DNA from 2 places in the Sphingobium sp. EM0848 genome. Region 2 is predicted to be linked to the other one. Evidence: riboswitches for the same ligand, from Rfam matches in the RefSeq annotation. Region 2 holds a riboswitch; the other holds the start of a gene.
What was found. Region 2 has a riboswitch for cobalamin ahead of HUK73_RS25510 (HoxN/HupN/NixA family nickel/cobalt transporter). Riboswitches for the same ligand answer to the same signal wherever they lie in the genome.
Positions count from the first base shown of each region.

Region 1: linked by a shared signal. The riboswitch ahead of HUK73_RS11245 (TonB-dependent receptor) and the one ahead of HUK73_RS25510 (HoxN/HupN/NixA family nickel/cobalt transporter) in region 2 are both predicted to bind cobalamin.

Region 1 is NZ_JABXWB010000001.1:2,318,027-2,330,220, reverse strand. Features, by position in the region: gene HUK73_RS11275 (TonB-dependent receptor) at 1-667, shown strand, start outside; gene HUK73_RS11270 (DUF488 family protein) at 680-1,111, opposite strand; gene HUK73_RS11265 (efflux transporter outer membrane subunit) at 1,108-2,487, opposite strand; gene HUK73_RS11260 (HlyD family secretion protein) at 2,484-3,629, opposite strand; gene HUK73_RS11255 (MFS transporter) at 3,626-5,299, opposite strand; gene HUK73_RS11250 (hypothetical protein) at 5,369-5,635, opposite strand; cobalamin riboswitch at 5,683-5,909, shown strand; gene HUK73_RS11245 (TonB-dependent receptor) at 6,148-8,091, shown strand; gene ung (uracil-DNA glycosylase) at 8,129-8,818, opposite strand; gene bla (class A beta-lactamase) at 8,899-9,876, shown strand; gene HUK73_RS11230 (DUF962 domain-containing protein) at 9,938-10,303, shown strand; gene HUK73_RS11225 (GNAT family N-acetyltransferase) at 10,371-11,429, shown strand; gene HUK73_RS11220 (cupin-like domain-containing protein) at 11,407-12,194, opposite strand, start outside.
Region 2 is NZ_JABXWB010000005.1:1,631,960-1,644,153, forward strand. Features, by position in the region: gene HUK73_RS25480 (formylglycine-generating enzyme family protein) at 54-977, shown strand; gene HUK73_RS25485 (hypothetical protein) at 1,000-1,242, shown strand; gene HUK73_RS25490 (efflux transporter outer membrane subunit) at 1,285-2,679, opposite strand; gene HUK73_RS25495 (efflux RND transporter periplasmic adaptor subunit) at 2,669-3,865, opposite strand; gene HUK73_RS25500 (efflux RND transporter permease subunit) at 3,858-7,049, opposite strand; gene HUK73_RS25505 (LysR substrate-binding domain-containing protein) at 7,341-8,264, shown strand; cobalamin riboswitch at 8,333-8,563, shown strand; gene HUK73_RS25510 (HoxN/HupN/NixA family nickel/cobalt transporter) at 8,718-9,797, shown strand; gene cobW (cobalamin biosynthesis protein CobW) at 9,794-10,834, shown strand; gene cobN (cobaltochelatase subunit CobN) at 10,834-12,194, shown strand, end outside.

The DNA of each region.
Region 1 (12,194 bases), on a different contig from region 2:
ACTGGGCTGGAAGACCCATTTCGGGCGAATCTATTTCAACGGCGCGGCCTTCTACCAGAAATGGCGGGACCTTCAGTTCGGGCTGGTGCCGGTGGGTCAGAATGGCGTCACCAACACCTATAATGCGGGCAATGCGCGCATCTATGGCGTGGAAGGCGATGTGTCGGCACGCTTTGGCGGCCTCTCGCTGTCGGCCAGCGCCACCTATGTCGATGCGCAACTGACCAGCGACTTCTGTCAGGTCGATCCCGTCACCAAGAATATCGTCTGCATCCCCGGCACCCCGCCCGCCGCCGCCAAGGGCACGCGCTTGCCCGTCATGCCCCGCTTCAAGGGGACGGCGACGGCGCGCTACGAATGGCCGGTGGGGCCGGCGACGGCCTTCGTGCAGGGATCGGCGACGCATCAGGGCGGCACGCGGACCTTCCTGACCGATGCCGACTATGCGGCGGTCGGACCGACCAGGCCCTTCACCACCGCCGATTTCTCGATCGGCACGCATTGGGACCATATGCGGATCGAGGCGTTCATCCAGAATGCCTTCAACAGCCATGGGGCCTTGGGCAAGAACACCATTTGCGCGACCGAAATCTGCGGCATCTATGCGCGTGTCTATCCAACCAAGCCGCAATTTTTCGGGCTGAAATTCGGCTATGATTTCGAATGAGGGCTTAGCGATTTAAGGCATCAGGTCCACCCGCTCCGCATCCGGCATGATCGCGTCCAGCAACAGGGAGCGGTGACAGGTCGCCGCGTCCCGTTCGAAACACAGCACCGCCACGGGTTGCTCCTGCGCCATTTCCACGAGTTGCGCCGCCTGCACCATCGCCTCGGGCAGTTCGAGCTGGCCTGCATAGATTTCCGCCAGCCGCTGATGCTGCCCCTTGCGCGCCGCCTCGCGCCCGGCGGCGGGCGTGCCCAGCGCTTTCAGCCCGACATAGTCGATCCCCGCCTCGCGCAGTCCGGCGGCAAGGATATTCTTGGAAAAGCCCGGACGACGGGAGAGGGGAACCGCGCGCACATCGGCCAGCAACGTCACGCCCGCCTTTTGCAGCGCCGCGATCACCTCTGTCTGCGTCGCGCCTTCATAGCCGATAGTGAAGATTTTCATGATCCCTCCCAGCCGCCGCCCAGCACCTGATACAGCGTGACGAGCGCGTTCAACTGATCCGCGCGCAACTGCACCAGCCCAAGATCGGCGGAGAGCAAGGCGCGCTGCGCATCCAATTGCTCCAGATAGCCGCTATAACCCGCCTGATAGCGATTGGTCGCATGGCGCAGCGCATCGGCGATGGCCAGCCGCTGCGCTTCCGCCACGGCGCGCTGGCGCGACAGGCTGGCGACATTGGCCAACGCGTCCTCCACCTCGCGAAAGGCGGTGAGGACCGTCTTCCGATAGGCAAAGGCGGCCTGATCGCGCCGCGCCGTCGCCGCATCGGCATTGGCGCGCAACCGCCCGCCCTCGAACAGCGGCGCCAATATGCTGCCGCCCAGCGACCAGATGGAGAGGGTGTCGGGCAGCGCGCTGTTGTACACCGCCCCCATCGAAGCGGACAGGCGCAGCGTCGGCAGGAATTGCTTGCGTGCCGCCGCCAGCGAACTGTCGGACGCCGCCAGCGCATATTCCGACTGCGCAATGTCGGGCCGATGCCGCAGCAGGTCCGACGGCAGGCCCGCATCGGGCAAGGGCGGCGTGGTCAGCCTGGCCAGCGATGTTCCGCGCTCGATCGGCCCCGGAACGTCCCCGATCAGCAGCCGCAGGCCATTTTCCGCCCGCGCAATGGCAAGGTCGACCTGCGGCAGGATCAGCGCCGCCGCCTGATATTCGGATTCCGCCTGCCGCAGTTCGAGCTGAGAGGTATAGCCCGCCTCGGCCCGCGACCGCGCCAGCCGCAGCGCCTCGGATCGTGACTGGATCGTCTGCAGCACCACCTCGCGCCGGGCATCCAGCCCCAGCAGCGTTACATAGCCCGCCGCCGCCGCCGCCGCGATGCTGAGTTGCGCCGAATCCCGCGCCGCCCGACTCGCCAGCCATGAACTGCGCGCCGCCGACAGTTGATCGTCGATGCGACCGAACAGGTCGACCTCATAAGCGGTCTGCACCGTGGGCTGGGCCGATGTGCTTTCGGTCGAGGTGCCGAACGCGCTGACCGACCGGCTTTGGGATGCCGCCACGCTGGCATCCACGCTGGGGAAAAGCGCAGCCCGCGCCAGATTGACCTGCGCGCGCGCCTCCCGCACCCGTGCCACGGCAATGGCGATGTCGACATTGTGCGCCAGCGCCGCCTCGACGATCCACGTCAGCGCCGGATCGCCGAAATGCCGCCACCAGCCCGCGTCGACCGCCGCCGTCCCCGGCAAGGCGTCGCGCCAGCCATCCGGTGCCTTTACCGCCGTTTCGGGCGGCGCGGCCTCATGCGCCGGAACGCAGCCGCCAAGGGGCGCGACCCCTATCGTGAGGCCCAGCAGGACGCCCGCGCGCCTCATTGTGACCGCGGCTCCGGCCCGCCGGTCGTATCCACCCAGGCCTCCACCGACATGCCCGGCCGCAACCGCGCATAGAGCGGATCGCCGCGATCCACCGCGATCCGCACGGTGATGCGTTGCGGCACCTTGACGAAATTGCCGGTGGCATTGTCGGACTTGATGACCTGAAACTCATTGCCCGTCGCGGGGGCCAGCCGTTCGACCTTGCCCCGGATTTCCGCATGAGCCAGCGCATCGACGCGCATCCGCGCGGGCTGTCCCGGCGCCATGCGCGCGGTCTGCGCCTCCTTGTAATTGGCGGCCACCCAGATGACCGGCGGCACCAGGAAGGTGAGCTGCGTGCCCGCCGTCACATATTGGCCCAGCCGCACGCCGACCTCGCCCAGCCGCCCGTCCTGCGGCGCGCGGATGATCGTATTGGCCAGGTCGATTTCAGCCAGTTCCAGCGCTGCCTTCGCCGCCTCGACCCCGGCGCGCAGCCCGCCGCGCCCGACCGTTACGGTGCGCACCTGTTCCCGCGCGACGCTGCGCTGCGCCTGCGCCTGTAAAACCGCCGCTTCGGCCTGTTTCAACGCGGCGAGCGTCTGGTCGCGTTCACGGATCGACACCGACCCTTCGCCAACCAACTCGTTCACCCGCCGCATGTCCGCCTGCGCCCGCGCCAGTTGCGCTTTGGCGTTGACCACGCTGGCATGCTGTCCACCCAGTTGCGCTTCGCTGGACCGCTGACTCTGCTCGCTATTGTCCAGATTGGCGATCTGCGCCGCGACCTGCGCCTTTGCCTGATCCACCCGCTGGCGATAGATGCGGTCGTCGATCCGGGCGAGCACCTGTCCTTTCCTGACCCTTTCATAATCCTGCACCGTGACCTCGACCACATAACCGCTGACCTGCGGCGCGATCACCGTCGTCTGGCCGCGCACATAGGCATTGTCGGTGGTCTGCACGATGGAGGAAAAGGGCGGCAGGTCCCAGGCGTAAAGGATCAGCAGGATGCCGGCGACGATGAAGGCCAGCGTCAGGATCGTCTCCCTGCGGCCCGCCCTGGGTGGAGCCCATCCTCTTTTCGGCGGTTCGGCGGCGGGCGCTTCCTTCGGCACCTCGACCGGGTCCTGCAACCTTTTGTCCTGCATTTCCGTCATGATGCGGCCTTGTTCCTCATCGCAGCCAGGGCCGCCAGTTCCTTGCCAAGGGGCGTGATCCCCATCCATTTGAAATAGCACCACCGCGCCAGAAGGTAGAGGAGGGCCAGCGTCGCCAGCCCCCCCACAAGCGCGAACACATCGTTGAAAGCCAGAATATTCGCCTCCCGCGCGACCTGCTGGCCCAGCAGGATATTGCCCTCCGCCTGCCGCAGCGCCGGATCGCCCAGGGTTCGCGCATAGGCGCCGCCCAGCTGTTGCAGCCGCAACGCCGCCTGCGGATCGATCGGCAGGATCGATTGCGCCAACATTTCGGAATGGAAGCGTTCGCGAATGATCTGGAAACTCCCCAACAGGGCCGCGCCACCCAGTCCGCCCAGTTGCTGCGATATGCTGAACACAGCCGAAAAGCTGACAAGATGGCTTGGTCCTCTGGCCAGCGCCTGCAACAGGCCACCCATCATCGCCGGTCCCAGAAAATAGATGGCGGCAAAGGCGATCATCACCTGCGTCGCATAAAGCTGCGCCGGGCGCGTCAGGTTGCTGGCGTCCATGTCCATGAAGGCGGCCGCCGCGATCAGGCCGCAACTGATGATGACCGGCCGCAACAGGTCCATCGGGTTAAGCGTCAACAGGCTCGTCGCCAGCCCCGCGACCGTCGCCAGCGTCATGATGGCGTAGAAGGTGACGAGTTGGTCCTGCCCCATGCCGACCAGGTTCAACAGCCCGCTTGCGCCGTAATTCTGTTCCGACAGCAGCACGCGCATGCTGGCCGCGATAATGGCGAAGCGGATGATCGCTCCGCTGCCCATCCAGCGTGTGTTGAGCAAGGGATTGGCCCGGTTATGCTCCACGATCATCGCGGCGCCGACCAGCAGCAGCGACCCGGCCAGCGCATGGCCCAGCCAGGGCGTGGGCCACCAGATGATCCGGCCCTGCGCGAGTACCGCGCAGAGCAGCGCCATGCCCGGCGCAAAGAGCGCGAACGTCAGGAAGTCCAGCGATTCGAATGCCTCGATCCGCTCACTGGGCGGCAGGCGCAGGATCGATACGCCCGCCAGACACAGCAGCGTCAGCCCCAGTTCGAACAGGAACAGATTCTGCACGTCGCCATGGATCAGCAGGGCAGGGGAGATCGCCCGCGCCAGCGGCAATGCGATCTGCGACATGCCTACGCCCAGAACCAGTCCGCCCAGCCGTTTCGCCGCCGGCATCGATTGCGACATGTAGAAGAGGCAGAGCGTCGACAGTCCACTCGCCACGATGCCGCCCGCCCCGCGCACGATCAACTCGAACCCATAGCTGTGGACGAAGATCTGCGACAGGTTGAGCGCCAGGAACCCGGCCAGCACGAAACGGGTGAAGCGCTGGATGCCGAATTGCTGGCGGAATTTGATGAGCAGCAGGCTCATGCAGACATTGGTCATCGAATAGGCGGCGGTCAGCCAGCCGCCCTCGACATTGGTGAGGCCCAGCGCCCCCTGGATCTGCGGCAGATTCGCGGTCAGCAGCCCGTTGATGAAGCCGCCCGTCAGCCCCAGCAGCGTGCCGATCAGGAAATAGCCGATCCGTCGCGGCGTCGGGTGATCGGGTGTCGCGGGCGATCCCGGCATCAGCGGCCGCTCATGCGGCGCGAACCGATAGTCCGGCGATCCTTCCCCTATGCTCAAGCCGCCTCCTCAAGCCGCAGATATGCGCCTGCCGTTGGACGGATTGTTTCCACTTCTTGTCGGGGCTGTCTAGTCCCCGTCGCTTTCGGCCCGCTCCATCATTTCCATGAAGTCGCGCGCCGCGTCGCGGTCCGCCGGGTCCTCGAACGCCTCCTCCAGATCGGGCGCCGCGCCCAGCAGGACCATCAGCGACCAGAGTGCGAAGCGGCGTGCCCTGTCCGTTTCCAGCCCGAAATCGACGCGCATATGCTCCAGCCCGGCGGCCAGCGCATCAGGGGTGAGCGCATCCAGGTCGCGGACGCCGAAATAGCGGTGGAGTTGATCGTCGAAATGCATGGGTCGCCTCTATCCCATCTTCCCATCCCCGCAAAGCGTGCCTATGAGCCATTCCCGATCGCGCCGGTGTCCCGAGAGGGGCTTAATAGGGAATGGGGTGCAAATCCCCGGCTGTCCCTGCAACTGTAAGCGGTGAGCGAGAGGCATATCGATCCTTCCGGAGCGCGAGGGATCAGCCACTGGGCCGGACGCTAAACCCTGCGAGGCCTGGGAAGGCCATGTTTCAAGCGATGACCCGTGAGCCAGGAGACCTGCCTGCGTCTGGTCGCTCTTGCCCTGGTCCAGGGGATGGCCGCGGCACGGTGTCTTTCCGTCTGAGCGACGAACGAGCGGTGGAGGCCGCTTCGGTTCGCGTGGCGGTCGCTTGATGGCGTCCGGCTGCTTTCGCGCGCCGGTCGTCCCGGACGGCAGGTCTCCCCCGGCAGTCGCAGGCGCCGGAGGACATGATTGTGAAATATGGATTGATCGCCACCCTGATCGCTGCGGGCATCGCCCCGCCGGCGCTGGCCCAAATGCCCGCCGCCGAAGAGGCGCCGGCCACGAATATCGTCGTCTTCGGACGCGGCGAGGAAAAGATCGGCGTCGCCCATGCCGCGAGCGAGGGCAGCGTCGGCGGCGCCGACCTGCTGGTCCGCCCGCTGCTGCGCGTCGCCGAACTGCTGGAAGCGGTGCCCGGCATGGTCGCGGCCCAGCATTCGGGCAGCGGCAAGGCGAACCAATATTTCCTGCGCGGTTTCAACCTCGACCATGGATCGGACTTCACCACTTATATCGACGGCGTGCAGATGAATTTCCGCTCGCACGGTCATGGTCAGGGCTATCTCGACCTGAACGGCCTGATCCCCGAAATCGTCGCGCGGGAGGATTTTCGCAAAGGCCCCTATCGCGCCGATGGCGGCGATTTCGCGCTGGCTGGCGCAGCCTATATGACCACGATTGATGGCTTTACGCGCCCGTGGATCGCGGTGGAGGGCGGCTCCTACGGCTCGCGCCGACTGGCGGCGGGCGGCACGATCAAGGACGTGGGACCCGGCGACCTGACGCTGGTGGCGCAGGCCAAGCGCTATGACGGCCCCTGGGAAGAGGCGGAGCATCTGCGTCATTATAGCGGCTTCGCCAAATATCGCGTGCCGCTTGGCGGAGGCGAACTGGACGCGACCCTGCACGCCTATCGCGGCACCTGGCGCCCGACCGAGCAGATTCCAGAGCGGATCATCGGCTCCCCCGTCTGCCCCGATGTCTTCTGCTCGCCCGATCCCTCTGCGCGGGGCGAAACCACGCGGATCGTCGGCAATGTCGCCGTCACCCAGCCGGGCTGGCGCGCCAACGCCTATGTCCAGTTCTACGACTGGGCGATGTTCAGCAATCCCACCTATGCCGATCCGGACGGCCGCAGCGCGCAGATCCACCAATATGACCGCCGCTGGATCACCGGCCTTACCGCCTCGAAGAACTGGGATGTCGCCTCGACCCTCAACCTCAGCATCGGCACCGAGAACCGCTTCGACCATATCGGCAATGTCGGCGTCGACCGCAGCGCGGACCGGCAGTTCCTCTTCTCGCTCGGCCGCTATCATGTCGAGCAACTGTCCGCCGCCCTCTATGGCGAAGCGAACTGGCAGCCTTTACCCGGCCTGCGCCTGATCGGCGGGCTGCGCGGCGATTATTATCATTACAGCGTCCGCGCCGGGGATGCCGCCGCGCAGGCGCTGGGCGAGGGCAGCGGCCATGACGCCATCCTCTCGCCCAAGGCGTCGGTCGCCTACCGGGTCACGCCGCATCTGGAACTCTACGCCAATTGGGGGCGGGGCTTTCATTCCAATGATGTGCGCGGCGCGGTGAATGTCGACACGCCTGTTCCGGTGCTGGTGCGCGGCATCGGCAAGGAACTGGGCGGGCGCGTCCAATATGGCAGCCTCTCGCTCACCGCGACCTATTGGTGGCTGGATGTCGGCAGCGAACTGCGCTTCGTGGGCGACAGCAATGCCGTCGAGCCGACCGGGGCCAGCAAGCGGCGCGGCTATGAACTGGTCGCCTTCTGGCGCCCATTTTCCTGGCTCGCGCTGGACGGCAACTACACCGCCAGCCATTCGCGTTACGACAATGGCGACCGGATTCCCAACGCCTTCGAAAATGCCGCTTCAGGCGGTGTGGCGATCCTCCGCGATCCCTGGGAAGCGAGCATCCGCCTCCGCCATCTCGGCCCCTATCCGCTGATCGAGGACAATAGCCTTCGAGACAAGGGCAGCACCGTCGTCAATGCCCGCGCGGCCTGGAAGAGCAAGCGGATCGAACTCTATGGCGAACTGCTCAACATCTTCGACAGCCGGGACAAGGACATCGCCTATTATTATGAATCCTATGTTCCCGCTTATGACAGCGCGCCGGTCGAAGGCCGCCTCAGCCGCGTGATGGAGCCGCGCACCCTGCGGCTGGGCGCGAAGCTGTACTTCTAGGCGCGAAGTGCTCCTGCCCGCGCAGGAGCACTTCGCTTTACACCTGCTCCGGCAAACCCCAATCGATCGCCCCGCGTCCTTTCTCGTCCAGAAAGGCATTGGCCTGCGAAAAATGCCGGCATCCCAGAAAGCCATTATGCGCGGAGAGCGGCGAGGGGTGCGCCGCTTTCAGCACCAGATGGCGCTTGCCGTCGACGAAATCGCCCTTGCGCTGCGCATAGGCGCCCCACAGCAGGAACACGACCGGCTCGCTTTTCTGGTTGACCAGCCGGATGATCGCATCGGTGAACTGTTCCCAGCCGCGCTTCTGGTGCGAGGCGGCCTTGCCCATTTCCACCGTCAGCACGCTGTTGAGCAACAGGACGCCCTGCTCCGCCCAATGCTCCAGAAAGCCATGGCGGCGTGGCGTCAGCCCCAGGTCGCTCTGCAATTCCTTGTAGATATTGACCAGCGACGGCGGCGTGCGCACCCCCGGCTTCACTGAAAAGCACAGGCCATGCGCCTGCCCCTCGCCATGATAGGGGTCCTGCCCCAGCACCACGACCTTCACCCGGTCGAGCGGCGTCAGGTCCAGTGCCCGGAAATATTCGCTGCCCTTGGGGAAAATGCGCTTCCCCGCGGCCTTTTCCGCCTCCAGAAACTGTTTCAGCCCCTGCATATAGGGACTTCCAAATTCCCCGAGCAGCGGCGCGCGCCAGCTCTCGTCCAGCTTGATGGTATCGCTCATGGGCCGGGGTGATGAACCGTGCGCCGAACCGCTGTCAACAGCCCCTTGCCCGCAACCGGCGAATCGAGGAAAGGGGACGGATGCCACGCCTTCGTACCGCCAGCCGTTATTGCGCCTTTCTGGCGCTGTTCCTTGCCCCGCTGCCGACCGCCGATGCCTTCGGCCCGACCCCCAATCCGGTGCAGCAGAGCGCCGAATCCCGCCTGATGGGGGAATTCGCCCGCTTCGCGACGCTGACCGACGGTACGGTGGGCATCGCCGTGCGGGACCTCTCCACGGGCGAGACGCTGGCCTATAATGGCGATACGCTGTTCCCGATGGCCAGCACCTACAAGGTGGCGGTCGCGGCCAAGATCTTCTCCCTGCTCGATGCGGGCAGTCTCAGCCTTGATGAAAAGCTGACGCGCCTCGGGCATCCGCTGCCGGTGCGCACCCTGCTCGAAATGAGCCTGACGCAGAGCGACAATGAAGCCACCGACGCTCTGGTCGCCCGCACGGGCGGGCCGCAGGCGGTCAATGACTGGGTCCGCTCGATCGGCGTCAGGAATCTGCGCGTCGACAGCAATACCCGCGACCTGCTCGCCCGCGCCAAGGTGGCGGGCAGCGGCTTTGGCGATGAAAGCGCGATGGAAGCCGGCCTCTCCGCTGCCCAGCGCGACGCCCGCGACATGCCCAATCTGGGCTTTGCCATGGACCCCCGCGACACTGCGACGCCGCGCGCGATGGACGACCTGCTGGTCGCGATCCGCACCGGCAAGGCGCTGAAGCCGCAGAGCACGGCGATGCTGCTGTCGATCATGGAACGGTGCAAGACCGGCAAGGACCGGCTGCGCGCCATGTTGCCGCCCGGCACCCGGATCGCGCACAAGACGGGGACGCTGAACGGCATCGGCAATGATGTGGGCATCATCACTTTGCCGGACGGTCGCCTGTTTGCCATTACGGTTTTCGTGATGAAGGATTATAAGGGGCATCAGATGCGCGACCGCATCATGGCCGAAGCGGCGCGGGCAGCCTATGACTATTTCCTGTTCGCCCCCGATCGGCACACGGCCTGACGCATCCGTCTTAACATTAATCAGCTTTCCCGATAGCCATGGTGATCGAGGAGGGGAGGCAATGGACGGCAAGGCAGCGTTCCGGGACTTCTGGCCCTATTATCTGCAGGAACATGCGCACCCCGGCACGCGGGCGATGCACTATGCCGGCACCAGCATCGTCGTGTTGCTGGCCGTGTCCTTGCCCGTCACCGGGCGATGGTGGATGGTTCCCGCATTGCCGCTGGCCGGTTACGGTTTCGCCTGGCTTGGCCACAGTCTGATCGAACGCAACCGCCCCGCCACTTTCCGCTATCCGCTGTTGTCGCTGCGCGCCGATTTCGTGATGTGGTTCCGCTTCCTGACCGGCCGCATGAAAAAGGAGCTGGCGCAGGCTGGCGTTCGGCCCGACGGTTCGGTCGATCCGGGCCTGCGAAGGGAATTGTAAGACCCGCGCGGCACCTTGATATAAGCGCCGCTTGACCCCTGCCGTCGCTCTGCCACAAGAGCGGTCCATGGCCCTTACCGCCCAGTTCCTCCGCCTGCCCGATCTTGCGGCCCTCGGTCCCCGCTGGCAGGCGCTGGAGGCGCGGGCCGACGGTGGCTTCTTCCTTGGCTGGACCTGGATGGGAGCATGGCTGGAAAGCTATGGCGCTCGCCCCGAATTGCTCGCGATCACGGATGAAGCGGGGCAGGATGTCGCGCTCGCCCTGTTCGGTCGCGCCATGCAATCCCGGCTGCTCGGCCGCAGCGCGACCCTTTCGCTGAACCAGTCCGGCGATCCGGGGGCCGACCGGCCTTTCATCGAATATAATGGCCTGCTCGCCGCCAGAGGCAAAGAAGGGGAGGCGATGGAGGCCGCGCTCCGGGCGCTGTGCAAACGCCGTGACTGGCGCAGCCTGCGCCTCAGTGGCGTCGCGCCCGGATCGCCGCTGCTGAATATCCCCGCCCGCCGCAAGAGCCGGATCGACCTGTCCCCGGTCTATCAGGTCGATCTCGAAGCTGTCCGCGCCTCCGATTATCTGTCGCTGCTCAGTTCCAACAGCCGCAGCCAGATCCGCCGCGCGATGAAGGATCATAGCGGCGCGCTGCCCCGTATCGACGCGGCGGCGCCCGCCGACATCGATCCCTGGCTGGCGGAGATGCAGGCTCTCAACCGGGGGCGCCATGCCGATAATGCCTGGGATGACGAAGCCTTCCGCCATTTCGTCGCGATGATCACGGTCCGGGGTGGCGATGCCGTTGAACTGCTCCGTATGACGGGCAAGGATGGGGTCGTCGGCCTGCTCCTGAACTTCATCCATGATGGCGTGGCGATGAACTACCAGTCCGCCTTTGCACCTCCCCGCAGCGCCAAGGACAAGCCCGGCCTGCTCTGCCACGCCGCCGCTGTCGACCATTATGCCGGGCGTGGTCTGTCGCTCTATTCCCTGCTCGCTGGCAAGGATCGCTACAAGCAAAGCCTCGCCACGCGCGAAGAGGCGCTGGAATGGTGGCAGATCGACCGTTTCAGCCCTCGGCTGGAGGCCGAAGCCCTGCTCCGCAAAGTCCTTAAGCGTCCAGTTTCCGCATGATGCGATAGGCCAGCCGCCGCACGCTCTGCACCTCGGGCGTCGCGCTGATCCGCCCGGTCGGCAGTTTCCGCCGACGCAGCAGCGCGTTGAAGCTGTGCAACTCGCCCTCGGCCACGCTCCGCTCCGACCGCCAGGTGACGGACAGGCTGATCGACACTGAAGGGCCATTTTCCACGAAATGCGGCGCCTTCACCGGCACGTGAATGGCATCGCCCGGCAGCAGCCTTACCGCCGTTCCGCGATCCCGAAACGCTTCCCGCCAATTGAGATTGCGGTGCCCGCCTGCATGGAAGCTCTCGCTCTGGATCGCGGGCACCAGTTCCTCGTCGCCCGCCGGAAAGACCGTCATGGTCTTCTCCCCCCGGATCTGGAGCAGGATATTATGCTCCGGGTCCATGTGGAACGGCGTCACGCTCCCCGGCGAGGAGAGGAAGATGAAGGCTTCCCGATGCAGCATCGGTCCGGTCTGCCTGTCCACCAGCGGCACCAGTTCGCCCAGCGCCCGGTCGAGCAGCGCGCCATAGGCCGCGTCGCGCTCCACATTCTTCAGCACGGCCCAGCTGCCGTTGGTGTCGATGGTGCGGATCGTCTCGCCCAGCGTCAGCCCGTTCGACGGCGTATCCTCCGGCCGCACGCCGAGCGGCAGTTTGCCGAGATTATATTCGACCGACGCCGCCGGCATCCGCTCCGCAAGCGCCGCCAATGCTTCCAGCGTCAACAGATCATGCCCCGCCAATCCATGGCTGAGCTTTGCCGCACTGTCGG
Region 2 (12,194 bases):
TCCCTCGCTATGGTCGGCCGATGATCGAGACCGGAAATGTCCTCGCGCAGGATATGCGCTTTATCGAAGGCGGTGCCTTCGCCATGGGTTCGGATCGCTTCTATCCAGAGGAAGCCCCGGTGCGGCAGGTCCGCGTGGACAGTTTCTGGATTGACGAAACGCCCGTGACCAACCGCCAGTTTGCGGAATTTGTCGACGCCACCGGCTACCGCACCTTTGCCGAGATCGCGCCTGATCCCAGGGATTATCCGGGCATGTCGCCCGAAATGGCGCGGGCCGGTTCGCTGCTGTTCCAGCGCACGGCCACTCCGGTCGATCTCAATGATTTCAGCCAATGGTGGCAATTCAGCTTCGGCACCGACTGGCGCCATCCGCATGGTCCCGACAGCAATCTGGACGCGTTGTGGGACCATCCGGTGGTCCATGTCGTGCTTCAGGATGCGGAAGCCTATGCCAAATGGGCGGGCAAGACGCTGCCGACCGAAGCGGAATGGGAATTCGCTGCGCGTGGCGGGTTGGACGGCGCGGACTATGCCTGGGGCGACGAACTGGCGCCCGGCGGAGCGATGCTCGCCAATTACTGGCAGGGCATGTTCCCCTACAGCAATTTGCTGGAGGACGGCTATGAACGGACGTCGCCGGTTCGCACCTATGCGCCCAATGGTTATGGCCTGTACGACATGATCGGCAATGTCTGGGAATGGACGACCGACTGGTATGCGCAGCCCAAGGTCGAGCGCAAGGCGAAGGGAAGCTGCTGCGTCCCCTCCAACCCGCGTGGCGGCACGAAGCGCGAGAGCCTCGATCCTGCCATGCCGCATGTGCCGATTGCCCGTAAGGTGCTGAAGGGCGGTTCCCATCTCTGCGCCCCCAGCTATTGCCAGCGCTATCGCCCCGCCGCCCGCCATCCGCAGGCGGTGGACAGTTCCACCAGCCATATCGGTTTCCGCTGCATCATCCGTGAACCGGGCCGCTGACTTTCAAACATAGGACGACTTCATGCTCAACATGCCCTGGGACCAGCCCGCCACCATGATCGACCTTGACGGCAAGGCGCCGATCATCGGCACGATCCGCGATTGCGCCCAGCATTTCGCGATCTTCAAGCCCCATGCGAAGGAACAGGCGCGCATATTGCTGACCCAGCCCGTCCATCGCGAAGGCCGCAAGACGCGTACCTGGATTCTCGAACCCTGGGAAATCGAAAAGCTGGTCGAACGGCTCCACGCCGAGGTGCATTGATCAGACGGACGTCGTGCTCCTGCCTTCGCAGGAGCACGACCCTCAGGCGGGCCCTCCCAATGCCTTGACCAGCGCAACGCTGGCCCGCATTCTCTGCGTTTCCACCGCCAGCAAGGCCCGTTGCGCGTCCAGCGCGTCGGTCTGCGCCGTCACCACCTCCAGATAGTCGGATGCTCCGTCGCGATAGCGGGTCAGCGCCAGTTCACTGGTCCGCCCCGCCGCGGTTGCAGCGCCCCGCTGGCTCACCGCCTGATCCGCCAGATGCCGGTTGGCCGCGATCGCATCCTCGACCTGCCGGAACGCGTCCAGTACCGTTTCCCGATAGCCCGCACTCAATTCCTCATATTCTGCGCGGGACATCTTCACTTCCGCCTTGCGCCGCCCGCCATCGAGGAGGGACAGCACCGCCAGGGCCGGACCCAGCCCCCAGAAGCTGCTGGGCTTGCTGAACAAATCACCATGGGTCGTCTGATATCCACCCGACAGCCCCAGAGTGAGCGTGGGGAAGAATGCCGCCTTGGCCACTCCGATCCGCGCATTGGCCGCGAACATGCGCCGTTCGGCCGCGGCAATATCCGGCCGCCGCTGCAACAGTTCCGAAGGCGCACCGGCGGTCAGTTCCGGCGCCAACAAAGGCTGCACGCGCGCAGGCACCGAAAAATCGGAAGCGACCGCGCCGACCAGCGCGGCAATCTCATGCTCGGTTGCCGCCCGTTCATTGGCGACGGCGGAAATCTGCGCCCGCGCATTGTCGAGCACCGTCTTCGCCCGGTTGACGTCGATTCCCGACGCGATGCCGCCATCATGCCGCGTGGTCGTCAACTGATAGGCCTTGCCGAACGCCTCCACCGTCTGCCGCAGCAACTCCGCCTCGGCATCCAGCCCGCGCAGCCGCGCATAGGCATCCGCCACCGCTGCCTGAAGGCTGAGCCGCGCCGATGCCAGATCGGTCTCGCTCGCATGGGCGTCCGCCCGCGCGGCCTTCACGCTGTTGCGGATGCGGCCCCACAGGTCCAGCTCGTAGTCCAGCGTCGCGCCCACGGAAAAATCATTATAGGTCGGTCCGATCCCATTGCCGCCGAGGCGATTGCCCGACAGCCGCTGACGGCTGGCATCCCCGCCGACACTGACCTGCGGAAAGAGATCCGCCGTCTCCACCCGCGCGGCTGCCCTCGCCTTGTCATACCGCGCCAGCGCCGCTGCCAACGTTGGGCTGGCCTGCTCCGCCCGCGCCTCCAGATCATTCAGCACCGGATCGCCAAAGGCTTCCCACCATTTGCCCCGCGACGCCTGATCCATCGGTGTCGCGGCGGTCCAGCCCTCGACCTCCTTGAAATTTTTCGGCACGGTGGTCGCAGGCGGCTGATAGGCCGGTGCCATGGAACAGCTCGTCAGTCCCACGAGCAACAGGGCCGCCGCCCTGCGATCAACGTCCATGGGCGGCACCCTTCGCGGCGCTTTGGATACGCACCCTGTCACCGCTGCGGATGGCGTCCGGCGGCGTGTCGATCACCCTGTCGGTCGGCAGCACACCGCCGGAAAGCTGCACGGCATTGCCTTGATCCTGCGCGATGATGACCGGCTTCACAGTCACGCGGCCGTCGCCACCGACCACCGCCACCGTCGGCCCGTCATTGCCATAAAGGATCGCACTGCCGGGCAGGGTCATGCCACTGCCTGACCCTGCCGCCACCTTGAGCCGCACCTGCGCGAAGGCGCCTGGTTTCAGCGCGCCGTCGCCATTATCCGCCTGCAACTGCACCAGCACTGCGCCCGACTGCGCATCGACCGCGCCCGAACTGCTGGTCAGCGTCGCGTTGAAGCTGCGACCCGGATATTCCGGCAGAGACAGCGTTGCCGCCATGCCCGGCCTGATCGCCGCCGAATAGCCCTGCGGCACGCGAACATAGATGCGCATCCGGTGGGTGTCGGATACGGTGAACAATGGCTGGGCCGCCGCGTTGCCAGCGACCACCAGCGCGCCGATCTGCGCTGATCGGCTGGTGACGACACCGCTGAACGGCGCCGACAGCCGGGTGAAGCCCTGCAAGGCCTGCAGACGCTTCACATTGGCGAGCGCTGCGTTGGACAGCGCCTTGCGCGCGGCAAGATCACCCGCCTTTTCATCGGCTTCCTGCCGCGACACGGCATCCTGCGCCAGCATGGAAGCCCAGCGCTTCGACGTCGTCGCGGACAGCCGCTCATTGGCGAGCGCGGTCTGATAATCCGCCTGTGCCTGCGCCAGTTGCTGGTCGACTTCCGGCGCGTCGAGGATGGCAAGCGGCTGGCCTGCCCTCACATGATCGCCGATATCCGCCAGCCAGCGCCGTACATAGCCATTCGTCCGGGCAAAGATCGCCGCGCTGTTATAGGCCTGCACATTGCCCGGCAGCGCCAGCGCGTCGCCTTCACCATTGGCCGCGGGCGTCACCACGGCCACGGTGGGGACAGAGGCATCTGCCGCAACATGTTTCAGTTCGTTGGTGGCATTGATCCGCGACGCCACGCCAATGCCGACGATTGCGACCGCGACGACCGCCGCGCCAATCCCGACGTGCTTCAGCGTGCGGCTGTCCGGTCCCTGTGCCTCGGGATTTTCGATGGGCGGATTATGCTCAGACATGGCTCGGCTGCATTTCCATGGAAGACGCCTTTTGCCCATGCTTGCGATGGACGAAGGCAAAGATGGTCGGAACGAAGAAAAGGGTGGCGATGGTCGCGCAGATCAACCCGCCGATGACCGCCCGGCCAAGCGGCGCATTCTGCTCGCCACCGTCGCCCAGGCCCAGCGCCATCGGCCCCATGCCGATGATCATGGCCAGCGCGGTCATCAGAACCGGGCGGAAACGGACCATGCCCGCCTCCAGCGCCGCCCTGCTGGCGTTGCCCAGTTCGGCCAGCTTCTCCCGCGCGAAGCTGACGACCAGGATGGAATTGGCGGTTGCCACCCCCATGCACATGATCGCCCCGGTGAGCGCGGGCACGGACAGCGTCGTGCCGGTGATGAACAGCATCCACACGATCCCCGCCAGTGCCGCCGGCAGAGCGGTGATGATGACGAACGGATCGACCCAGCTCTGGAAATTGACGACGATCAGCAGGTAAATCAGCACGATCGCCCCCGCCAGCCCCCAGCCCAGCCCCGAAAAGGCCGTGTTCATGGTCGCATATTGGCCGCGGATGGTGACGGTCGTGCCCTTGGGCAGGTGCTTTTCCAGCGATTTGATGGCGCGCTGGACGTCACCGGCGACCGCGCCCAGGTCACGCCCCTGTGTCGTCGCGAAAATGTCGAGCACGGGCGCGATATTATAGTGCGACACGACCGGCGCGGTATTCGACCGCCTGATCGTCGCCAGACCACCCAGTGGCTGCACCGAAACGCCCGCCGAACCGGAAACCGGCACATTGCTAAGGTCGCTCATCGACCCGACCAGATATTCGGGCGCCTGCGCCACGACCGGATACTGCACCCCATTTTCCGGATTCACGAAAAAAACCGGCGCGGTCTGCGATGTACCGGCGAGCTGGCTCGCCAGACTGGTGGTCACGTCACGCTCCGACAGACCATATTGGCCGACGCGCGAACGGTCGACATCCACATCGAGCTGAGGCGAGCGCCCAGGCTGCTGGATGCGCGCATCGGCCAGCCCCGAAACGGCCGCCATTTTCGCCAGCAGCTTCTGGGCATAGGCGCGGTTGCCTGCGGCGTCCTTGCCCGAAATCTGAACATCGATCGGCGCGGGAGCACCGAAGTTCAGGATCTGGCTGGTAATATCCGCCGGGAGGAAAGCGAAACTCGCGCCCGGAAAACGGCGCGGCAACTCCCGGCGCAGCGTGGCGACGATCTCGTCCGTCGGCCGATGCCCTTTGCTCAGCGCGATCAGCATGTCGCCATCCTGCGGCCCGATGGTCCCGCTATTATTATAGATGACGTTGATGCCACTGACCGGCAGACCGATATTATCGGTGATGGAGGCCAGTTCCTCCGCCGGGACGATCGTGCGGACCTCCCGTGCGATGCGGTCGAACCGCGCCGCACTGTCCTCGATCCGCGCGCCCATGGGCACCCGGACGTGCATCGCGATCTGTCCGGAATCGACCGAAGGGAAGAAGTTGCTGCCCAACATCGGCAACAAGCCGAAGGATAGCAGCACAATCGCCATGAAGCCCAGCAGGAAGGGCTTTCGCGCATTGAGCGTCCGATGCAGCAGGCCGATATAAGTCTTGCGGATCGCCTCGAACCGCCGCTCGAACCCGCGCTGGAACCGGACCAGCGGATTGCGGGATGCGGCGGTCCCGGCGAGATGCCCGTCGCCATGTTCGACATGGGGCTTCAGCAGATACATGGCCAGCGTCGGCACCAGCGTCCGCGACAGGACGAAGGATGCGATCATCGCGAACACCACCGACAGCGCCATGGGCACGAACAGAAAACCCGCCACGCCCGGCAGGAAGAACATCGGCACGAACACGATGCAGATGCACAGCAACGACACGAAGGCCGGTGTCACGATCTGCGCCGCGCCGTCCAGAATCGCATCGATGACGCCCTTGCCCTGTTCGAGATGCCAGTTGATATTCTCGATGGTCACGGTGGCGTCGTCGACCAATATGCCGACCGCCAGCGCCAGCCCCCCCAGCGTCATGACGTTCAGAGTCTGGCCGAAAGCCGCCAGCGCCGCAATGGCCGCAAGGATCGCCAGCGGGATCGACAAGGCAATGATGACCGTCGACCGCCACGATCCCAGAAACAGCAGGATCATCAGAGAGGTCAGCGCCGCCGCGATGGCGCCCTCATGAACGACACCCTCGACCGCCGCCTTTACGAACAGCGACTGGTCGCCGATCGGCAGGATCTTCAGCGTATCGGGAAGGGTGGCGGCAATCTGCGGCAGCTTTTCCTTGACACCCTCCACGATTGACAGGGTGGATGTCGCGCCATTCTTCAGGATGGTCAGCAGCACCGACCGGCTGCCTTCGACATGCACGACATTCTGCTGCGGTCCGCTGCCGTCGCGGACATGGGCCACGTCGCGCATATAGATGGTCGCCCCGTTCACCACCTTGACCGGCAGGTCGTTAAGCGCCTCGATCGAGGTCGGCGCATTGTTCAGCTTCACACTATATTGCGTTTCCCCGATCTTCACGAAACCGGCGGGGTTGATCTGGTTCTGCGCCGCGATGGCCGCGCCCACATCCTGCGCCGACAGTCCCTTCGACTGGAGCGCCAGCGGATTGAGGTCGATCTGCACCTGTCGCTGCCTGCCGCCGGATGGGAAGGGCATGGCAAGGCCCGGCACGGTGATCAGCGGCGGACGGACCTGATTCATGCCCATGTCGAACAATTGTTGTTCCGACAGCCCCTTGCCCGACAGCGCAAGCTGAAGGATCGGCACGGTCGAGGCGCTGTAATTCAGGACCAGCGGCGGCGTGATGCCGGGCGGCATCTGGCGTAGCACGGTCTGCGACACCGATGTCACCTGGGCCGTCGCGGTGCGGATGTCGGCTCCCGGCTGGAAATAGATCTTGATGATGCCGATGCCCTGGAGCGACTGGCTCTCGATATGCTCGATATCGTTGACCGTGGTGGTCAGCACGCGCTCATAGGGATTGACGATGCGGTTCGCCATGTCCTCGGGCGACAGGCCGGAATATTGCCAGGCGACGGCGACCACCGGAATGCGGATGTTGGGAAAGATATCGACCGGCGTGCGCGCGGCCGCCAGCACGCCCGCGATCGCGATCAGGATCGCCATCACGATGAATGTGAGCGGGCGATGCAGGGCAACCTTGACGATACCGATCATTCACCACTCCAAGCATGCACCGCCAGACGCTCCCCCGGCGCATGAAAGCATAATCTCTTCAGATATCTCTCGCCGTCTGGAACCAGAGACGAACCGGCGCCGGAAACGCGCTAGAATGTGACGGTGCCCTTTCAGCCTTCAGGCGAAGTGCTGCGGCAATGAGGGGGCATAGCCCGCGCACATCCGCCAACGGCCATGAGACACCGCCACATTCGCTCTGCCCATGCGCCCTTGGACATTCTGCGTCTAATATATAATATGGCATGATCGATAGCTTGGACGACATGATCCATGGACCTGCGCCATTTGCGCTATTTTCTGTGCGTTGCTGAGGAGATGCATTTTGGCCGCGCGGCGCAGCGCCTCGGCATCTCCCAGCCGCCGCTCAGCCAACAGATCCGCGCATTGGAGGAGGAACTGGGCGTCCGCCTGTTCGACCGCACCAGCCGCCGCGTTCGCCTGACCGAAGCCGGCCGATTGTTTGAACCTGAGGCACGGCAAACCCTGGCTCAGGCCGAACGGGCCGCCCAGATCGCCCGCATGGCGCAACGCGCGCAGATCGGCCGTCTCGGCCTCGCCTTCACCACCTCCGGCCCTTTCGTGCCCACGGTGGCGCGGGCGCTTTATCGCTTCCGTCAGACCCATCCCCATGTCGAATTGATCCTGCGTGAACAGGGCCGTGACGAACAGTTGGAAAGCGTAGGGAGTCGCCAGCTCGATCTTGGCATCGTGCGCGATTATGCCGCGCCGGTCCTGCCCGAAGGCATGGTGTCGCAATGCCTTCTCAAGGAAGAAATGGTGCTGGCGCTGCGCGCCGATCATCCGCTGGCGCTGCGGTCGGCTCCTCCCGGCATTGCCGATCTGCGTGACGAGCCATTGGTGCTTTACGGTGCCCCCAATGGGACAGGCTTCACCGAACATTTCCTGACCCTGTGCGCGAAAGCTGGCTTCACACCCAAGGTCTCCCATGAAGCCCGCAGCCTCGCGACCCTGCTTGGCCTTGTCGCGGCGGGCTTTGGTCCCACGGTGCTTGCCCGGTCCATGGCGCGGCTGCATGTCGACAATGTCATCAACCGCGCCTTCGACGTGCCGGTGATGAGCTCACTCTGGCTGATCCATAACAGGGATCTGTCGCCAACCGGTCAGGCTTTCCTCAACACCCTGCTCGAGGAACGTCAGACGATCGAGGCCGCGCCCGCGCTTGCGCCGATATAGTAGCGCATCCCCCTTCCCATTTCCTGCCTCAGCCACTATGCACGGCTGCGAAAGTCGGCCTTTGGCTGGCTTTCGCTGATCGCGCCGGTGCCCCGTGCCAAGGGGCTTAATAGGGAATGCGGTGATGAATCCGCAGCTGTCCCTGCAACTGTAAGCGGTGAGCGAGACGCATATCGATTCTTCGGACCGCCGAAGGATCAGCCACTGGGCCGGACGCTAAATCCTGCGAGGCCTGGGAAGGCCATGTGTCGAGCTGCGACCCGCGAGCCAGGAAACCTGCCTGCGTCTGGTCGCTCTTGCCTTGGTCCAGGGGATGGCCGCGGCACGGTACTCCGTCTGAGCGACGCTTGACGCAGCGGAAGCTGCTGTCCGCATGCCGGGCGCAAGAGCGTCCGTCCGGCATGAAGGCAGTTTCCGTCCGGTTTCGCTGACGCCGACGGGGGACTGACCCTGATGACATCTGTTTCCAACGCACTGGCCCCGCCTGCCTTGCTGCGCCGCCGCGCGACCGGAATGTTCGCCGCATTGATCGGCGCCAATCTGGCCGCCTGGATCTGGGCTTTCACCCTCTTCGCGGGCAACAGCATGATGCTGGGCACGGCGCTGCTGGCCTGGAGCCTTGGCCTGCGCCATGCGGTCGATGCCGACCATATTGCCGCCATCGACAATGTGACCCGCAAGCTGATGCAGGACGGCCAGCGCCCACTGACCGTCGGCTTCTGGTTCGCCATCGGCCATAGCGGCATCGTCCTGATCGCCGCCGTCACCATCGCTATCGCCGCCAATGCACTGAGCCGGGTAGAGGCCATAGGCGCGATTGGCGGCGTCATTGCGACGATCATTTCCGCAACCTTCCTTTTCGCCATCGCGGCAATGAATCTGATCATCCTCAGATCTGTTCTCAGGACATTCAACCATGTTCGCAATGGTGGTGTCTATGTTGATGAAGATATGGATATTCTTCTTGGAAATCGCGGATTTCTCGCTCGCCTTTTCCGCCCGCTCTTCCGGCTGGTGACGCGCAGCTGGCACATGGCCCCGCTTGGCTTCCTCTTCGGCCTGGGTTTCGACACCGCCACGGAGGTCGCGATCCTCGGCCTGTCGGCGGGACAGGCCGCAAGCGGCCTTTCCATCTCGACCGTGCTCATCTTCCCGCTGCTCTTCGCCGTGGGCATGGCGCTGATCGACACGGCTGATGGCGCGCTGATGATGGGTGCCTATCAATGGGCCTTTGTGAAGCCGATCCGCAAACTCTACTACAACATCACCATCACACTCGTTTCCGCCCTCGTCGCGCTGCTGATCGGCGGGATCGAGGCGGCCGCGCTGCTCGGCGACAGACTGGGCCTGACGGGCGGCGTCTGGACGCTCGCCGCCGATCTGGGCGAGCATTTCAACAGTCTCGGCTTTCTCATCATCGGCCTGTTCGCCGCCTGCTGGGTGGTGAGCTGGGCCGTCTACCGCTGGAAAGGCTTTGACGAGATCGAAGTCACCCCAATCCCCAGCCATCAACCGCAAGGAAATCCCGCATGAGCAAAATTCCTGCCACCGTCATCACGGGCTTTCTCGGCGCCGGAAAGACCACGCTGATCCGTCACTTGATCGAGAATGCAGCCGGCCGCCGCCTCGCCCTCATCATCAACGAGTTCGGGGATGTCGGCGTCGACGGCGCGTTGGTGCAGGGCTGCGGCGAAGAGGCCTGCCCTGATGAGGATATCATCGAACTGGCGAACGGTTGCATCTGCTGCACGGTGGCCGACGACTTCCTGCCGACCATGCAGCGCCTGCTCGATCGCCCGACGCCGCCCGATCATATCATCATCGAAACCTCCGGTCTCGCCCTGCCCAAGCCGCTGGTGAAAGCCTTCCAATGGCCCGACATCCGTACACGGGCCACGGTGGATGGCGTGATCGCGTTGATCGACGCCGATGCGCTGGCGGCGGGCCGCTTCGCCCATGACGAAGCTGCGCTTGCCGCCGCCCGCGCCGCCGACCCGACACTGGACCATGATAGTCCCTTAGAGGAACTGTTCGAGGACCAGCTCGCTTGTGCTGACCTTGTCCTGCTCAACAAGACCGATCTGGTCGACGCCGACACGTTGACCGGGCTGGAACAGGAGCTTGGCAGCGAAACCCGCCCCGGCGTCCGCATCATCCGCACCGCGAAGGGACAGATCGACCCCGCCATCCTGCTCGGCCTGGAGGTGGGCGTGGAAGACCAGATCGACGCCCGCCCATCCCATCATGATGATGAGGAGGATCATGATCACGACGATTTCGAAAGTTTCATCGTTGATCTGGGAGAACTCGGTAATCCCGAACCGCTGCTGACGGCCCTTGCCGACGCCATAACCGCGCACGACATCCTGCGGGTAAAGGGCTTCCTGGCCGTCGCGGGCCGTCCCGCCCGTCTGGTCGTGCAGGCCGTCGGACCGCGTATCCAGCATCATTATGACCGCCACTGGCAACCTGAGGAGCGCCGCGCCTCCCGACTGGTCGTGATCGGCCAGACCGGCCTCGACCGTGCTGCCATCGAAGCCGCCCTCGGCGTGCAGACGGTGGTCGCCTGATGCATCTGCTGACCGCCACGCCCGGCACCGTCTCCAACGGCGACGAAGCGATCGACCTTGGCCAATCGCCGGGCGATATTGTGCTGCTGACTGTGGCGGACAGCGAGCTCGCCTGCTTTGCCAGTGCCGCCCAAGCGCTGACAGAGGGGGTGGGCGAAGGCGGCCCGGCGATCCGCCTCGCCAACCTCCTTCAACTCAAGCATCCCTATTCGGTCGACCTCTATGTCGAAAAGGTGGTCGCCCACGCCAAGTTCGTCTGCGTAATCCTATTAGGTGGTAAGAGCTACTGGCCCTATGGCATTGATGAAATTGCCAATGTTGCGCGCGAGAAGGGCATCGCTTTCGCCGCCATAGTCGATGGCCATGAGGACGATCCCGACCTCCATACCGCTTCGACCCTGCCCGCCGAAATCTGCGGCCGTCTTCGCAACTATCTCCGTCAGGGGGGCATTCCCAACGCCATCGCCTTCCTCAAGACCGCCGCCCGACTTGCTGGCTTCGATGCGGGCACGCCCGACGCCCCAATCCCGGTCGCCGACGCTGGCCTATATCTGCCGGGCACTGACCGCCCGACAATGGGGCAGGTCAAGTCCCGCTGGACCCCGGGTCGCCCAACGGCCTTGTTCGTCTTCTACCGGGCACTCCTGATTGCAGGCACGCTCGAAGCCGTGGACGCCATGATCATGGGTCTTGAACAGGCGGGTCTCAATATCATCCCCGTTCATGTCCGCGCCTTGCGCGAACCCTTTGCCAGAGATTTCCTCCAGACCGTCATGGCGGAAACACCGCCCGACGTCATCCTCAACGCCACCGCCTTCGCTGCGAGCGCGCCCGGAGAACCGCGCACGCCCTCGGTCCTTGAGCAAGCCGACTGCCCGATCCTCCAAACCATCTTCGCCAGCGCAGAGCAAAGCGCCTGGGAAGAGAGCGCCCGAGGACTGGGGCCCCGCGACCTTGCCATGCACATCGCGCTCCCCGAAGTGGACGGTCGTCTCTTCTCCCGAGCCGTCGCTTTCAAGGCCGCCGCCCGCTTCGATCAACGCACAGAATGCAGCATCATCGTTCCTCAGGTGCTGGATAATCGTGTCAGCTTTGTTGCGCAATTGGCTGTAAATTGGGCAAAACTTCGTAAAACACCAGCGGCCAACCGTCACATCGCGCTGGTCCTCGCCAACTATCCCAACAAGGATGGGCGGATCGGCAATGGCGTCGGCCTCGACACGCCGGCCAGCGCCGCCGCCATTCTCAATGCTCTGACGGAAGCGGGCTATACCACCGCCGACGCACCCGGCGACGGCGCAGCCCTGATGCGTCTCATGACCGCAGGCGTCACTAATGCCGGGCCGGATCGCCCAGCCGA